4 regions of the Gorillibacterium sp. sgz306347 genome follow, and region 2 is predicted to be linked to each of the others. Evidence: predicted binding sites of a transcription regulator. Region 2 holds the regulator's gene; each other region holds the start of a gene.
The links. Region 2 encodes LexA, which represses DNA repair genes until DNA is damaged. Its sites were predicted from a motif close to CGAACATATGTTCG; they were not measured.
Positions count from the first base shown of each region.

Region 1: a site for LexA is predicted at 1,072-1,085, ahead of AC6I6H_RS02145 (YhjD family protein). Genes of this name have one in related genera too.
Region 3: a site for LexA is predicted at 2,091-2,104, ahead of AC6I6H_RS03080 (YolD-like family protein). Genes of this name have one in related genera too.
Region 4: a site for LexA is predicted at 3,010-3,023, ahead of AC6I6H_RS16135 (YolD-like family protein). Genes of this name have one in related genera too.

Region 1 is NZ_JCAPET010000002.1:131,283-135,456, forward strand. It holds gene AC6I6H_RS02130 (hypothetical protein) at 1-122, shown strand, start outside; gene AC6I6H_RS02135 (YkvA family protein) at 274-690, shown strand; gene AC6I6H_RS02140 (hypothetical protein) at 740-991, opposite strand; gene AC6I6H_RS02145 (YhjD family protein) at 1,115-1,540, shown strand; gene AC6I6H_RS02150 (LacI family DNA-binding transcriptional regulator) at 1,951-2,946, shown strand; gene AC6I6H_RS02155 (GH36-type glycosyl hydrolase domain-containing protein) at 3,370-4,174, shown strand, end outside.
Region 2 is NZ_JCAPET010000006.1:113,595-117,768, forward strand. It holds gene AC6I6H_RS05545 (hypothetical protein) at 1-74, opposite strand, end outside; gene AC6I6H_RS05550 (DUF896 domain-containing protein) at 64-255, opposite strand; gene AC6I6H_RS05555 (LysM peptidoglycan-binding domain-containing protein) at 433-888, opposite strand; gene lexA (transcriptional repressor LexA) at 1,063-1,686, shown strand; gene AC6I6H_RS05565 (iron-sulfur cluster biosynthesis family protein) at 1,773-2,099, opposite strand; gene nirD (nitrite reductase small subunit NirD) at 2,127-2,447, opposite strand; gene nirB (nitrite reductase large subunit NirB) at 2,499-4,174, opposite strand, start outside.
Region 3 is NZ_JCAPET010000003.1:64,985-69,158, forward strand. It holds gene AC6I6H_RS03065 (DUF4760 domain-containing protein) at 1-96, shown strand, start outside; gene AC6I6H_RS03070 (hypothetical protein) at 379-840, opposite strand; gene AC6I6H_RS03075 (DUF3800 domain-containing protein) at 1,186-1,980, opposite strand; gene AC6I6H_RS03080 (YolD-like family protein) at 2,123-2,341, shown strand; gene AC6I6H_RS03085 (hypothetical protein) at 2,341-2,484, shown strand; gene AC6I6H_RS03090 (cysteine desulfurase family protein) at 2,822-3,967, shown strand; gene AC6I6H_RS03095 (PRC-barrel domain-containing protein) at 4,085-4,174, shown strand, end outside.
Region 4 is NZ_JCAPET010000031.1:27,470-31,643, reverse strand. It holds gene sufB (Fe-S cluster assembly protein SufB) at 1-1,146, shown strand, start outside; gene AC6I6H_RS16140 (S41 family peptidase) at 1,338-2,945, shown strand; gene AC6I6H_RS16135 (YolD-like family protein) at 3,066-3,398, shown strand; gene AC6I6H_RS16130 (hypothetical protein) at 3,499-4,119, shown strand.

The DNA.
Region 1 (4,174 bases), on a different contig from region 2:
ACGACGTGTCGGCCACCAACGGGTATCCCGATCTGGCGGAGCACGTCTGCCTGCATACCGCCCACTGCCCGGCCTGCCGGCGTTCGTTCGTCCTGGCTGTAAAAGAAATTCCAGGGCCGTAAAGGGTTGCTTTCCGCCGCCCTCGTCCTCCGTCCGCCGTCCGCCCTCTCCCATGCGCTTTCCGCTGCCCCTCTGCCGAGGGCCGGAGCGCCGGGCCGCGCTGTTTCTCCCGCACGGGCCGCGTGTAAAAGAAAGAAGAAGGCAATTATTCGGATGACCAAAAGAAAGGGGTGCGCCATGAAAGCAAAGGAAGAGGTTCGCCTTGCCCGCAAGCCCGATCAAACCGACGAAGAATACGTCCAGCGGCATTTTTGGGACAAAGTGAAGGCCAACGCCGCGAAAATCCCCTTTTTGCTGGACGCCGTGGCGATCTACTACTGCGCCATCGATCCCAAAACGCCAAAATGGGCGAAGGCCGTGGCGTTTGCCGGGCTCGCCTATTTCATTCTGCCGATTGACGTTATTCCGGACTTCCTTGTGCTGGCCGGGTGGACGGACGACGCCGCGATTTTGGCGGGCGCGATCAAAACCCTTGCCAGCCGGGTAACGGACGAGCACCGGAGCAAGGCGGAAGCCTGGGCAAAGGGGCGAAAAACCGTTTCTCCCGAGCCGTCCCCCGATCCCCGGTAACGTCTGCGCATAACAAAAGCGGCCGCTTCGGCCGCTTTTTTGCGATTGATTACAAATAGCTCAACCCGATGGAAATGGCGATTCCCGCCACGGAAATCCAAAACAGCTTCGACTTCCATACTTTGCTGAGGGCATCATCCTGTTTGCCGTACTTTTGACGCGTCCGCTCCGTCACGCCTTCCTCCGACCGGACGTCTCCCCGCCGCAGAATCGAAGCCGGAACTCCGAACCCCGCCGCCAGAAACGAAATGATCAAAAGAATCATGGAAACGGTAAACAGCCCGTCCGAAAATTTTTGCACCCTGCGTTTCCCTCCTGTTTGAAATTGTTGCCGATTGTTTCGCCGCTTGGCGCATTGTATAATAAGTTTTGCATAAAATAAGAACAAACGTTCCCTATTTTAATCCGCAAAGGAGGTCCTCACGTGGCAGAAATCCCTTTTGCTCCGGGGTTGTCCTCTCTGCTGCAGCCCCCGTCCTTCCGGACGCCAGGCCTTCTCGATACGACGGACCGGCTTCTGATCAAGGAATCGGTCCTGCTGCCCATCGCCCTGACGGTCATCGAACGCAACCGAAAACGGTTCGACCGGGACGAAATGCGCCTGAAAAAAGTATACTTGGAACTGCTGCAAAAAGCTATGGATTGCGTCCATGCGGATCTGGTCAAGGTCAAACGGGAGCTGCGCCGCCGCGAAATCCGCGTCTACTTGGAGTCCAAGGACCGGCTCGGCATCCGCATGCTCTACGTATACAAAGGGTATTCGGATCGCATGTTTCTCAGTTGGGAGCGGGTGCAGATCGAGGTGGAGGAGCGGCTGGACGCCTACCTGGATCTGCTGATCGGCCGGTAAGGGCGCGGCCTCTGCCGGTTCCGCGCCGTCGTCCGGTCTGATCTCGGGCCCGCCGATACACGCGTTTGCGGGGGTCTTTGCCCTGTCCCGCTTTATGCCGAATCTGCTTCTTTCGTCCGCTCTCACTTTTTGCCGAGTCCTCGCCTTTCACCCGATCTCGCCTTTTGTCATTCCTCGCCTTTCACCGGTCTCGGTTTTTGGCGCATTCCGCGTTTCACCCAGTTTGCCTTTTGGCTCTTGCCGGATCGCGCTTATGCGGAGCCGTACTTCATACCGTCGGCGAAGGCCCCGACGTTTTTTGCGAATAAGCTTGTGCTTTTGGAAAAGCTGCGCTAAATTAGCGTTAGGGAACGTTCCCCATCGCGGGGAAACGAAGAAAGGAGCGGTGGCCGATCGCCAGCATTCTGGATATTGCCAAACGCGCCGGAGTCTCCAAGACAACGGTGTCAAAAGTGCTGAATCAGCAGTACGGCGTGCATGCCGAAACCCGAAAACGGGTGCTTGCGGCGGCGGCCGAGCTGCGGTATACGCCAAACATCGCCGCGCGGAGCCTGGTCACGAGCAAGACAGGCGTCATCGGCGTCGTGTACGACTCCTTCCACTCCCCTCTGTACATGGAGCTGGCGGAACAGCTGGAGCGCAAAGCTGCGGAGCGCGGGTACCGGCTCGTTTTTTGCAGCTGCGGTTCGGACCCGGTCAACAAAAGCCATTACATCCGCTATTTCATGGGCGGGGCGGCGGACGGGGTTCTTTTGTTCGGAAGCGCGGAGGAGGACCTGCCCGTTATCGAGCATTTGATGGCGGTGAGGTTTCCTTTTGCCGTGATCGAAAATTACTTCGAACGCCTGCGCATTCCGAACGTCCGGATCGACAATCATGCGGGTGCGGCCGAAGCCGTCCGGCATCTTCACGCCCTGGGGCACCGCCGGATCGCCCATGTGACGGGCAACCTCCAGCACCGGGCGGCGGCCGACCGGCGGGACGGTTTTCTTGCGGCGATGCGGGAACGGAAGCTGGACGTCCCGCCGGATCATATTCTCGTCACGGACGGGACGCTGGGCTGCGGCAAGCAGGCGGCCGGACGGTTCCTGGAGCTCGCGGACCGGCCAACGGCGCTGTTTGTGTTCAACGACCTGATCGCCTGCGAGATGATGGACGCGCTTCAGCGGCAGGGCTGCCGCGTTCCCGAGGACGTCTCCATCGTCGGCTTCGACCATCTGGCCGGGCTCCTGAGCTTCAAGCCGGTCGTACCCGAGCTGACGTCCCTTGCCCAGCCGTTGCCGGAGGTAGCGGAGGCGGCCGTCGGGCTGCTGGAGGCGGCCATTGCCGGAGCCCTGCCCGACGACCCGGTCCGCATGTTCCGGCCGGTGCTGATGGAAGGCGCCACCTGCCGCCGGCTAACCTGACAGCCCAGGGCCGGCGGCAGCATTGGCGGCGGGCTGGACGGCGTACGGAGCAGAATTGCAGCCGCGTAAACCCGCAGCATCGATCCGTTCGGCCAGCAGAATTGCCGGGTGAGTCTGCTAGTGCGCTGTACTGTGCGGGCGTGACAGTCCATCTCGCCGCTAATCCCGCCCGCCGGGTACGCCAAACCGGGCATTCCTGCCACTGAGCTCACCGGGTGCGCCCATCCGGGCATTCTCACAACTGATCCCGCCCACCGGGTGCACCAACCGGCATTTCTGCCGCTGGTCCGCCAGTTGAGCCCAACCGGGCATTCATGTCGGCCGACCGCCCCGGTCCGGTGATCCGGCAGTCCCCCCAGCAGCAGACAAATTTTTTTGCCCGCGATGGGGAACGTTCCCTAAAATCATGAAGGAGGCTTTCTAATGAGCCGATTTGGCCATTTTTCCGAGGATGGCTCCGAGTTTCATTTTACGACTCCCCGTCTCCCCCGTCCGATGATGAACTACATGTGGAATTCCCTTCTGCTCTCCGGCGTCAACCAGCTGGGCGGCGGGACGGGCGCCTACGGCGACCGCGCTGCTGCGTACATCGACCCGGAAGGAAAGGGCCGCGCCGTCATCATCAAAAACGGAACCCGCTACTTTTACATCCGGGATGAAGAGACGGGCGAATTCTGGAATCCCGGCTGGTATCCCGTCAACCGGGAGCTGGAGGATTACCGCTGCACCCACGGACTCGGCTATTCGCGCATCCGGGGCACGTACGGCGGTATTTCGGCGGAAGCCCGGGTATTCATCAACGCGGAAGACCCTGCGGAAATCTGGACGCTTTCGCTGTACAACGGGGCGGACCGGGAGCGCCGGCTGCGCGTTTATTCGTTCGCGGAATTTTCTCTTACCGGCTACAAAATCTACAGCAATTATTACTCCAACCTGTTTGCGGAGTATCACGCCGGACACAACCTCGTGCTGGCGCACAACACGACCCAGGACCGCACGCACGGCTGGTTCAACGGCTTTATCGCGGCGAGCGAGCCCGTCAGCGGATTTGACAGCAGCCGCAAGGCGTTTGTCGGGACGTACGGCCAGTTGAACGCGCCGGAGGCGGTTGTCCGGGGCCGCTGCGGAAACAGCCTGGCGTCCAACGAGGACATGGTCGGCGTTCTGGAAAATACCATAACGCTGGCGCCCGGCGAAACGCACCGGTTCTCGGTGCTGATCGGCGCCG
Region 2 (4,174 bases):
AGCCCGTCCTTCTTGCGTTTCTTGTTGATGTCTTTCTGGTTCTTCTCAACCATGCGCTCCCATTTACGGGACATTGTTTTCTTCATCCTCTACGAATTTGATGGATTCCAGCTGATATTTCAAGGACCGCTTGAACGCTTCAATGTATACTTTGCGGAGCTCGTTGCGTTCCTCCAGCTCCTCGTCGGTCAGACCGGTCGACTTGGCCTTGCGGGCAAGCTCGTTGATCCGGGCAACCGTTTCATCCATGTTCATGTTTCAGCCTCCCGTGTTGCGTTATCCCTTCTACTTTGCCATTCGCCCGAAAGGTTGTCAAGGCAATCCGGCCGAATGAATGGGACGCAAATGCAAAGAAGCACACGGCTTTCGGGCCATCCGGCGGATGACGGCAAAACCGGTGCTCCTGTATGTGAATAGCCTGTTGAAATGGACTTAATTGGACGGGGGCAAGGCAAGAATTTGACCCACTTGAAGCTGCGGGCTTTCCAGATCATTGCAGCTCATCAATTGATCGATATAGCGAGACATTCCCACGCCGTTGCGGTGTTCTCTCGCAATGCTCCACAGCGTATCCCCGGGTCCGACATCGATCAGCTTTACGGATGCTTTCTCTTCCAGGTTTATCGCAACAGAGGAGTCCGAACCTGTGTTCGTCCCCTTGGCAGAATCTACTCCTACCGCATAAGCTTTAAGCAAAAAGCCGGAGAAAAAGGTCACCGCTACGAGCATAGCGAAAACTACAGCCATCAGTTTATACTTGGGTCCAGCGGTCAAGCGGCGGGAAAAATCCGGCTTGGCAGCCGGCATATTCATCTTTTGTTTACCGGTATTTTCATTATGTAAACTACTCGTCCGATTATTGCCCCAATAAACGATGACCGAATTCATATCAAGCCCTCCCAAACATTTGTTCTGCTTTTACTATAAAGCGAACATACGTTCATGTCAACAGAAAAAGCGAACAAATGTTTGTTCTTGTGCGAACGGACTCGAACTTATGTTTGTACGAACTCCGGTTCTATGTTATAATTTGCTTACATTTCCTATGATGGAGTGATTCAATTGACGAAATTATCCGGCCGCCAGCAGGCCATTCTTGAATTTATCCGCAACGAAGTCCGGGTAAAGGGATATCCGCCTTCCGTCCGGGAGATTGGGGAAGCCGTCGGTCTCGCTTCCAGCTCCACGGTACACGGTCACCTGGACCGCCTGGAAAAGAAAGGCCTGATTCGCCGCGACCCGACCAAACCCCGGGCCATCGAGCTGCTTGGCGGCGGAGAAGAGACCGAAACGGTGTTCTCCTTTGCCGTATCCCGCGTTCCGCTGATCGGCAAAGTGACGGCCGGCATGCCCATTACTGCAACCGAGAATATCGAAGACTATTTCCCTCTCCCCTCTCATTATGTCGGGGACCATACCGTCTTTATGCTGACGGTCGAAGGCGACAGCATGATCAACGCCGGCATCCACAGCGGCGACTATGTGATCGTTCGCCAGCAGCAAACCGCCAACAACGGCGACATTGTCGTTGCCATGACGGAAGACGATGAAGCAACGGTTAAAACCTTCTATAAGGAACGGGACCACATCCGGCTGCAGCCGCAGAACGATACGATGGCCCCCATTATTCTTCCCAACGTATCCATTCTCGGCAAGGTTGTCGGCGTATTCCGGGATATTCATTAATCCATTCCGGGTACGGCATAGCAAAACCCTCGCGTCCATCCGGCGCGAGGGTTTTGCTTTGTTCCTTTGGTTTTCAACCGTCTCTGTCAGCGCGCTTCCCTCAGGTCCTTGACCCGGACATTGGCGCTGAACAGCGAGCCTTCGCTGCTGACCTTGAAGGAGGGGTATCGCTCCTCCGCCTCCAGCCGCATCGTTTCGTCAAACTGCCCTTGCTGCTGCCGGTCCACGTAGAAGAGAAAAGGATCGTCCTGCACCTTGATGTCGGTGCTATTCGGAGCATCCAGCAGCTGGAGCACGAGCACGCCATTGCAGCCGCAATCTTCGGTGTCGTAATACAGCTTGAAGCAGCCTTTTCCGCCGCCCAGATGCTCCCTTAACCGGTTCTCCGTCAGCTCGTTCAGCGTGATCTTCATGCTTTGCTCCTCCTCCCGTTCCCGATCCTACAGGAAAAGCTTTACTTCCCCGTTTTCTTCCTTCACCACATAGGTCTGCACTTGCCCCTGATCGGGCGCTTGAACAAGACCTGTGGCCAAATCGATTTTCCAATCGTAAAGCGGATCATAAATGTACCGGCCGGAAACAATGGCTTCCGTCAAGGTGCCGCCTTTCGGATGCGGACTGGCATTGTCGATGGCGAACAGCTCCTTGTCGGAGGTGCGGAAAACCGCCAAAACCCGGTCCTCCACCTGCACCGTTCTCCCGATCCGGGACGGAAACGCCTCGCTTTTGCCGATGAAAATGCCGTTTGCCTGCTGCGTCATGAGCCTGAAGCACTCCCTTCTATGATTACCCGGCCTGCCGGACCGGAATCCTCAAAGCTGCGGTTGAACCACTTCAAAATATGCCGACCGGGCTTTATCGTCGGCCAGTACCTTTTTCCACGGGTCCTCTACTTTCTGCAGCGCGAACTCAATGCGCGCTTTCAGGGCTGCGCGGTTGTCGGTGTCTTCCACGACCGCCTGCTTGATCGCGTCCAGACCGATCCGTTCCACCCATTCCGAGGTCCGCTCCAGATACTTGCCGGTCTCCCGGTAATGCTGCATGACGGCTGCCACTACGTCCACCAGTTCACCGTCCGTCTTCACCTTGCACAAGGAATCGGCCAATCGGGGCTTGATGCCCCCGTTGCCGCCGACAAAGATTTCCCAGCCGCCGTCGTTGCCGACGATTCCGATGTCTTTGGTGCACGATTCCGCACAGTTCCGCGGGCAGGCGTTAACCGCCATTTTGAACTTCGCCGGGAAGTCCAGCCGTTCAAACTTGCGTTCCAGCAGCTCGCCCATGGCCATGGAGTCCACCGTACCGAACCGGCACAAAGGCGCGCCGACGCATGTTTTCACCGTGCGCAGCGATTTGGCATAGGCATAGCCGGAAGGCATATCCAGCTCCTCCCACACCTTCGGCAGATCCTCCTTGCGGACGCCGACCAGGTCGAGGCGCTGTCCTCCTGTTACCTTAACCACTTTGATGTTGTATTTCAAGGATACGTCGGCAATTTTCTTCAAATCCTCCGGCGTTGTAACCCCGCCGTACATCCGGGGAACGACGGTATACGTGCCGTCCTTCTGAATGTTGGCGTTCAGGCGTTCGTTGACGAAACGGGATTCCTTTTCGTCCACATACGTGTCGGGATAGAGCATGGTCAGATAATAGTTCAGCGCCGGACGGCATTTGGAGCAGCCCTCTTCGTTTTTCCAGCCGAGGCCGCGCATGGCTTCGCGGATCGTCCTGAAGCCTTGGCCGCGAATCCCTTCAACCACTTCGTCCCGGTTCAGGGTCGTGCAGTCGCAGATGCCCTGCTTTGCGGCAGCGCTGAAGCCGTCGCCGAGAACATACTGCAAAATCTGTTCGACTACCGGCTTGCAGCCTCCGCAGGAGCGCGTCGCGCCGGTGCAGGCCTTGATTTCGTCTACGGTGGTGAGGCCCTGGTTTTGGATGACATCGACGATCGTTTTCTTCGTTACCCCGTTGCAGCCGCAGACGATTTCATCGTCCGCCATGGCTTCGACCGAAGCGCCTTTTCCTTCATGCTTGCAGCCGCTTCCCATCAGTTGGCCGTAAATCTCGTCCGTCATCTCGACGCCCTGGCGCACGTATTTTTGCAGGACGGCGGAATCCGTCACATCGCCGAAAAGAACGGTACCGACAATTTTGTTATCGCGAAGCAATATTTTCTTGTAGGTCCGTTTCCACTGGTCCTTCGCCGCGATGACCGTATGCTCGGGAGCGGTCAAAAACTCGCCTGCGGAGAACACATCCACGCCCGAAATCTTTAGCTTCGTTGACACAATCGAGCCTTGGTAGCCTTCGGTTTCCGCGCCGGCCAAATGTTTGGCCAATACGGTACCCTGCTCGAACAAAGGAGCGACCAGTCCGTAACAAACGCCGCGGTGCTCGACGCATTCTCCGACGGCATAGACGTCCTCCAGCGAGGTCCGCATAAGATCGTCGACCAGAATGCCGCGCTTGGCTTCAATCCCGCTTTGCA
Region 3 (4,174 bases), on a different contig from region 2:
AAGAAAAATGAACTTGAGAAACAAAAGAAAAGTGCCGAAGCAATGATTTTACAACTAGGGGACAAAGCAGATAATGTAAGATCTCTAGGCCTTTAAGAGAGGATGATTTCTTGTGAAAGATGAACTTATGAAAAAACCCAAAGAAGAGCTCATTAAAATTTTGTGGCAAAGTATTGTGCGTGCCGAAAAAGATCTTTCTGCTCTTAAAATGTCCCCCTGCAAATAAAACTTCTACATCAGACGATGCCAGACAACCCCACACACCAAATAGGCGTGTGGGGCCTTATTCGCCAAGCAAAACGCCTCGCTGCCTATTCGGCGGTCGAGGCGTTTTTTTGCTTTTCGCGGGCCGTTCGGTATAGTTCAATTCCATCCGGGTCATTCAAGCCCAAATTGAGATTTACTATCCAATGCTCCACCCTGGAATAAGAAGGTAGCGTTTGCCCCAGGATCTCCGACTCCTTGATAAGAGTAAATCACCGAGTGGGAATCGGTGTCGGGGTCGCCAGCTTCCGAAATAAGTTCTCCCGCCCCACCAATTATTTTTTTTACTTGGTTATATGACATTCCATTTTTAATCAGCCGAAATTCCTCTGCCGATACAGTTACGGATGAAGTTTCAGTAATGGGGGCATTTTTATTTTCTAAATATCTCAGGTAGTCCGTGCCAGACGGCGTATCTTCCGAAATTGTCATGACCAACCCAATTATGACCCCCACAAAACTGAGCATCAATCCGGCGAAGTGAATAGCGTATGGTTTTTTCTTGATGGCAGTTCTTATCATCAGCCATAAAAAGACTACTAACAGCACAAAACACACAATCATCAGGATTATCAAATCGTCACCTCCCTATGGCTAATATTACCATGATGTTGGGAGTGGGTGAAGAGTTTATGCAAAAGCTCGCCCGGACGGGTTAGCTTGCGGCGAATATCCGCGACTATCGCGGTGCTGACGCTGTTCTACCGCACTCGAAATCCGGTTGGAGTACAATGCCATTAAAAAGTCTGAACCGATTTTGACGGCTTAATAATGAAAGCCCCCACTTGCCAACAAGGCAAAATTGGGGGCTTTATTAATAAAGAAAGAAACAGACTCCGAGAACAAGGATCCCACGTCCAATTGACGCTGCCGTTATCAAACGACCTTGTTTTTGCCTCGCGCACGCCTGCTCTATCCATATTATACCATGACCTTGGGCTTTGTAAACAGCTCTAGCCAAGGGTACTCTAAAATAATTTCATCATCGTTAGAATTCATCGGGTAAAACTTCATTCCATATGAATGATAGTTGTTAGCAACGTTATATACATGCGATTTTAACTGCAGAATGTAACTCTCTTCGTACAATCCAAAACTATTCTTCTCGAGTGCCTTAAAGAGTGAACTTGTTATGGCGTCGGCTAGTTGCAGATTTTTGCTTTGGCTTTTATTTAGAGCTTGGGTATTGAGAATTGTGTTCTTGCGAATTTGAACAGTTCTGTCCTTTTCAATTTGTTTAATGTAACGCTCTAACTCTTCAAAAGAGGTGCTACTCCTGTTTTCGAAGATTAAGTTCGCCTTGCTATGCCCTTTACTATCAACGAGCCAAGAAACGCGCTCCAAAAGATACCTAGTGTAATAATTGTAAAGAAATCCTTTATGCGCTTTGAAAGTTTCTGGTTTCTGCATTCTTTTTTTATTTACTGCAACATAACAGCATCGAAACAACCCAGTTGACACCAAACAGCTGATGACATATTTCTTTCTGTCGTGTGGCATATCAACAAAATGGAGGGGTTTTTGACGACATTTTTCAAATTTGAAATGCGCTTTAATTGTGTCTACACATCTTGAAAGCTGCAAATCATTTGATTTGCGCACAATAAGCGCTCCGATTATAAACCATTCGGAACTTACCCACTTTTCTTCTTTAACTGCAAAACCTTCATCGCCGGCTTCATCGATATAAACATTAAAGATATCAGATTGCTCCATAATCTTCTCCGTAGTAGGGAATATTAGGAATATTATACTCTCTATCGGTCTGGATTATAAGGGAACGTGCATTCCGTGTTGTGATACTTTTGAGTATTTTTCTTGATAAACGAACTTTTGTTCGCATATAATAAAGTCAACGATACTCGCGCCAGAGGAGATCGACGAGATCGACGGCATGATCCGGGTGGCCCGCGCGGACGTGGTGCCGATTACACTGGGCATCTGGACCGAGTATGAGATCCGGCAGCTTACCGGGATCGTGGCGTATATAGATCCGCACTTACGGCGGGTAAAAATCGAATTTGACGAGGGTTTTGAATGGGTGGATTTCGGGGAAGTCACGGGGGCACGGTTTTAATGCTCACGGATTTTGAACGAAAATTGCTTCGGATCGTGTACAACTATTTCACGAAATACCGGCGGATGCCGACCTATGCGGAGCTGTCCACGACGACCGATCGGGATCGTCGGGGCTTAACGGCTTACAGGAGCAGCCGTTGATAAAGTAAAAAGAGCAGAAAGGCGTTCGGTCCTTCCTGCTCTTTTTTGATACCCACGCCTTCCCCACATTTTTTATTGTATTTCGTTGTTTATTAATGTAGATACTTGTAGGTATGAAATCAAAAAAAACCAGTAGTATTGCGGGTTAATCTTGACTCTGCTACAATCCTGTAGATATAGGCAATTATATGTTCTACATTTAGCCCGGAACTAACCCGGAACGCCATTCACCATGCTTGGCCGAAAAACGGACAGCCGTCGGGGCGGGGACGAAGCAGCTTCCCCGCAGCGAGAGTGCGGCCCGTTTTTTTGTCCGATTTTTTGGAGGAGGTTCGACATGAACCGGATTTATTTGGACCATGCGGCGGCGACGCCGATGCACCCCGATGTCTTGAAAGCCATGCTTCCCTATCTGTCGGAGGCGTACGGCAACCCCTCGAGCATCCATTCCTTCGGGCGCGAGGCGCTGGCCGCGGTCACGCGCGCCAGGGACGGGATCGGCCGGGCCTTGAACGTATCGGGCCGGCAGATCATCTTTACTTCGGGCGGCACCGAAAGCGATAATCTGGCGCTTTTTGGCCTTGCCGCGGCGGGAGGCTACAAGGGGCATCTCATCACGAGCCGGATCGAGCATCACGCCGTGCTCCACGCCTGCGAACGGCTGGAGGAGATGGGCGTGGAAGTAACCTATCTGCCGGTGGATGCCAAAGGGCGCGTTTCGCCCGATGACGTAAAGGCCGCCCTGCGCCCGGATACGTTCCTCATTTCCGTCATGTTCGCCAACAACGAGACCGGCACGCTGCAGCCCGTGGCCGAGATCGGGGCGGTCGCCCGGGAAGCGGGGGTCCTTTTTCACTCGGACGCCGTACAAGCCTTTGGTTCGCTGCCCATCGACTTAAAGCGGCTGCCCATCGATCTGTTAAGCCTGTCGTCGCATAAAATACGCGGCCCGAAAGGCATGGGCGCCCTTTACGCCGCCGACCGCGTCCGCCTGAAAGCCCAGCTTTTCGGCGGGACCCAGGAGCGAAACCGCCGGGCCGGGACGGAAAACGTGCCGGGCGCCGTCGGTTTTGCGGAAGCGGTCCGGCTGGCCGCCGCTTCGATGGAGGAACGACGAAGCGAGCTGGAAACGCTGCGCGGCGTGCTGCTTGACGCGCTCCGCGACGGGCTGCCGGCCGCGGCGAAGCCTGTCGTAAACGGCGATGAAGCGCAACGGCTCCCGCATATCCTCAATCTTGCCTTTCCCGACGTTCCGGCGGAGACGCTGCTGATGAACCTGGACCTGGCGGGCGTCGCCGCCGCCAGCGGCTCCGCCTGCACCTCCGGTTCGCTTCAGCCCTCCCACGTACTGGAGGCCATGGGCCTGGACGCGGGCTGCATCCGCTCCTCGGTCCGGTTCAGCCTCGGCGCCGGAAACACCCGGGAGGAGATGCTCCGCGCCGCCGAGATCGTTGCAACCGCCGCCGCCCGAATCCGTAAGTAAGGGGAACCTGCCGGGCGCTCCGCATAGCCGGCCCGCCGTTTTGTAAATACTAGAAGCGCCGCCGCGCGGCGCAAAGCAAACCCGGGCGGCGCAAAACGAAACGAGGCGGGATCAGGGATGCGCAAAGCGCGCGATATCGTCGGCTTGCCGGTGATCGAGCTTTCCACCGGACGCCGGATCGGCCAGGTCAAGGACATCATGTTCGAT
Region 4 (4,174 bases), on a different contig from region 2:
TCCGAGAAGCAGGGCAAAACCTGGGAGGAAGTGCCGTCCGAAATCAAGGAAACCTTCGACAAGCTGGGCATTCCCGAAGCGGAGCAGAAGTTCCTGGCCGGGGTGTCCGCCCAATACGAATCCGAAGTCGTTTATCACAGCATGCAGGAAGACCTGAAAAAGCAAGGGGTTATCTTCACGGATACCGACACGGCGCTCCGCGAGCACCCCGAGCTGTTCCGCGAATACTTCGGCACCATCGTCCCGCCGACCGACAACAAGTTCGCCGCGCTGAACAGCGCCGTCTGGTCGGGCGGAAGCTTCATCTACGTGCCGAAAGGCGTGAAATGCGAAATTCCGCTGCAGGCCTACTTCCGGATCAACTCCGAGAACATGGGGCAGTTTGAACGCACGCTGATCATCACGGACGAAGACAGCTTTGTACACTACGTGGAAGGCTGCACGGCTCCGATCTACAGCACGAACTCGCTGCACAGCGCCGTCGTGGAAATCATCTGCCGCAAAAACTCCCGCGCCCGCTACACGACGATCCAGAACTGGGCGCCGAACATCTACAACCTGGTCACCAAACGCGCCGTCGCGGAAGAAAACGCGACGATGGAATGGGTCGACGGCAATATCGGCTCCAAGCTGACGATGAAGTACCCGGCCGTCGTTCTGAAGGGCCGCGGCGCGAAAGGGAGCGTTCTGTCCATCGCCGTCGCCGGCAAAGGCCAGCACCAGGACGCGGGCGCGAAGATGATCCACCTGGCGCCGGAAACGACGTCGACGATCGTCTCCAAGTCGATCAGCAAGCACGGCGGCAAAGTCACCTACCGCGGCCTCGCTTCTTTCGGGCGCAACTCCGAAGGCTCGAAGTCGAACATCAAGTGCGACACGCTGATCATGGATAAGCAGTCCACCTCGGACACGATCCCGTACAACGAGATCATGAACGACAATGTGACGCTGGAGCACGAAGCGACGGTTTCCAAAGTATCGGAAGACCAGCTCTTCTACCTGATGAGCCGCGGCCTGTCCGAAGCGGAAGCGACGCAAATGATCGTCATGGGCTTCATCGAGCCGTTCACCAAAGAGCTGCCGATGGAGTATGCGGTCGAGATGAACCGGCTGATCAAGTTCGAGATGGAAGGAAGCATCGGATAATCAAGGGTTGACACGTGTCCGCAGTGATCTTGACACTTTTGTGTCCAGGTTGCGCGGGCACGTTTTTTGTTTGCAACGATTTGAGCCGAACACGTGGAGTTATTGTAAAATAAGGAACATGAAGTGAACCGGTAGGTATGCCCGTTTGATTGTGAAAAACTATGGACGTCTGAAGGAGCATAACGATCACAATGATTTCTTTGATGGGTATCGTATCTTTTCTTAAGATTGCAGTTGCATCATGTTCCTTTATTCTGATAGGTTATGTTGTCTATCAAGCCGTCCGCTTGAAGCTTTGGAGCGGAAATGGCCAAACCGGTATGAGAGCGCTCTCGCAGAAAGAGAAGAGAAGGGACTTTGAATATTTGACCCAATATGTCCGGGAAGTCTATCCCTATAACGATGCTATTGTGCAATATAAATTTTTGGACGATCCTCGTTCGCTGGAAAAGGAATACATAGAGAGAGCCGGCAGGACAAGCAATAATTCGGATTTTTTTCGGCTAGTCTATGAATATATTCAACGCTTGAGACAAGGCGATGGCCATATCGGTGTATACTTTGGAAGTAATCAGCCTCTAAATCATAACTATTTGCACTGGTATTTCAACAATATCCCAAAAAGCACATATTACAAAACGGATTATTGGGGCGAGGAAGCTGCTAAATTTCCATGGTATGCTTTTTCCGATGCGGAGGCGGTTTATCGGAGTGGAACCTATGTTTTGAGGAAAGACCTCCTCTTTCCGGATAAAACTTTGCCGGCGGGTACGATCATTGCAGGCGTCAACGGAATGCAGACGGATGATTATGTGAAAACCCTTCAGAGCAAAACGCGATTATGGTTTGACGCCGATTTAAATAAGAATTTCATCCCAGCCCTTTTCTCGATCCATCCGGAATCCGGCTACTGGACCGCGGACTTTATGTTAAAAAACGGAGAGGTCTACACGGGAGAAATAGCAGAAACGAATCCGGTTGCAGAACCGGACAAAGGCTTGCGTTCCTCTCATTATCCGAATATGGTCTGCAAGGAGTTAGACGAGAATATTGGATATGTTAGGATTTTTACTTTCCATCGGCCATATATCGGGGGCGATAACGAGGTTTTTCAGAATTTTATGCAAGCTTCGAACGGGAAATACAAAAAGCTGATCATCGACATTAGAGGAAATACCGGAGGAGAACCGGAGTATTGGGGTGAAAATATTTTACGACCACTCCTTAAAGAGCCTAGGTTGTTTGTGCAGTATTCGGCTATCAGAAAAGGGTTCTTCAAACGGATGGGCATTCGATATCCCCTCTATAGATGGGTTATGAGAAACCATCTTTTGCAGAAAGACCTGTACCACATTGAACAGGTCGAGAAGGTAAACCATCAGGAGTTTAGCAAAGAAGATTGGGCTGTATTCAAGATAACGAAGAAATTTACGCCGAACAACAGCTTTCCTTTTCACGGAAAGGTTTATATCTTCACGGACCGGGATACATTTTCCGCCGGAGATTCTTTTGCAGCCGCAGCAAAAGCTTTAGAGCTTGGGCAATTGATCGGCACCTGTACAGGGGGAAGCGGATCGGCATTTCTGTCGCCGGTTGAGCTCGCGCTTCCCAACAGCCAAATTCTCTTGAGAATGAATGTGGAGGTAACATTGAATGACCAGCACCGGCCCAATCAAATACTGGGAACAGTGCCTGATGTTGAGCTCCAGCCTTCCACTTATCCGACGGTGAATCCCGAAAGCCTCGAAGTTCAAGATTTATTAAAGGATCCTTGGGTAAACTGGGTAATGAATCATTGAGCATATCGGAAGACCCGTCGGCCATGCGCCAGACGGGTCTTGTCAGTTCATTACCATTGATAAAGGAACATATGTTCGCCTATAATAAAGCAACCGAAGCAAACGGAGGCGATAAGGAGCATGGCAAAAAAACTTGATGGCAATGGCCTGTGGGAGTCGTCCAGGCTGATCCTGCCCGAGCACAAGGAGCGCATCCGGCAGTATTACAAAGAACGCAACCGGATTCCTCAACCGCAGCTCGCGCCGGAGGAGATTGACGAGAATGACGGAATGCTCCGTGCGGCCCGTGCGGACGTAGTGCCGGTCACACTGGACATCTGGACGGAGTATGAGATCCGGCAGCTTGCCGGAATCGTGGCCTACATAGATCCGCATTTAAGGCGGGTAAAAATCGAGTTCGACGAGGGCTTTGAATGGGTGGATTTCGGGGAAATCATTAGGGTTCGGTTTTAAGGAGGGTTCTCTTTCTCTTGCAGCTCAATTTTTTATTTGCAAATCGTTCCTCCTTAATTTAAACTGTACAGGAATAATTTAGGGAGAGGAACCAGAGAGAATGAACATCAAACGAACAACCGCCGTATCCGCGTTTCTGCTGACCGCATCGCTGAGCCTTGCCCTTGCGGGCTGCGGCTCCGGCAAGGAAGCGGGCGGCACCGCTTCGCCGGCGTCCTCCGCCGGAGCAGCCGCCACGTCAACCGCAACCGCTGCGGCTTCCACCGGGCCGAGCGCGACCGGGGAGGCTTCCGCAGCACCGAGCCCGGAAGCAACGGCTTCGCCCGAGGCTGCGTCCACCGCCGATTCCGGGGGAGAGGTGAAGAAGCATTCCGTCACCAAAGCGGAAGAGGAACTGATTCAGCAGTACATCAAAGTATTTATCAACGGGACGGATTCGGAAGCCAAGGAACAATACGTTGCCGAATATGTCCATCCCGATATGCAGGCTCTTTTCCAGTTGGGTGTGAACAGCGCGAGCGGAGACAAGCGGGAAGACTCCAAAATTTTGAAAGCCATCGCCCACCAGAATGAAGACACGGGAACCGAAGACCGCTTGATCCTGGTTGAATCCAAAGGCGGGGTGGAAGACATTTATATGCTTACGGAAGACAAACTAGGGTTTATTTTCACCAGCGAGGATTCCGAGCTGTTCCCTTCCATGCGGAAGTTGTTTAACTGACGAACGAATAAAACGGGCAGGAAACCGTACGCTTTGGCGGCGGTTTCTTTTTGTT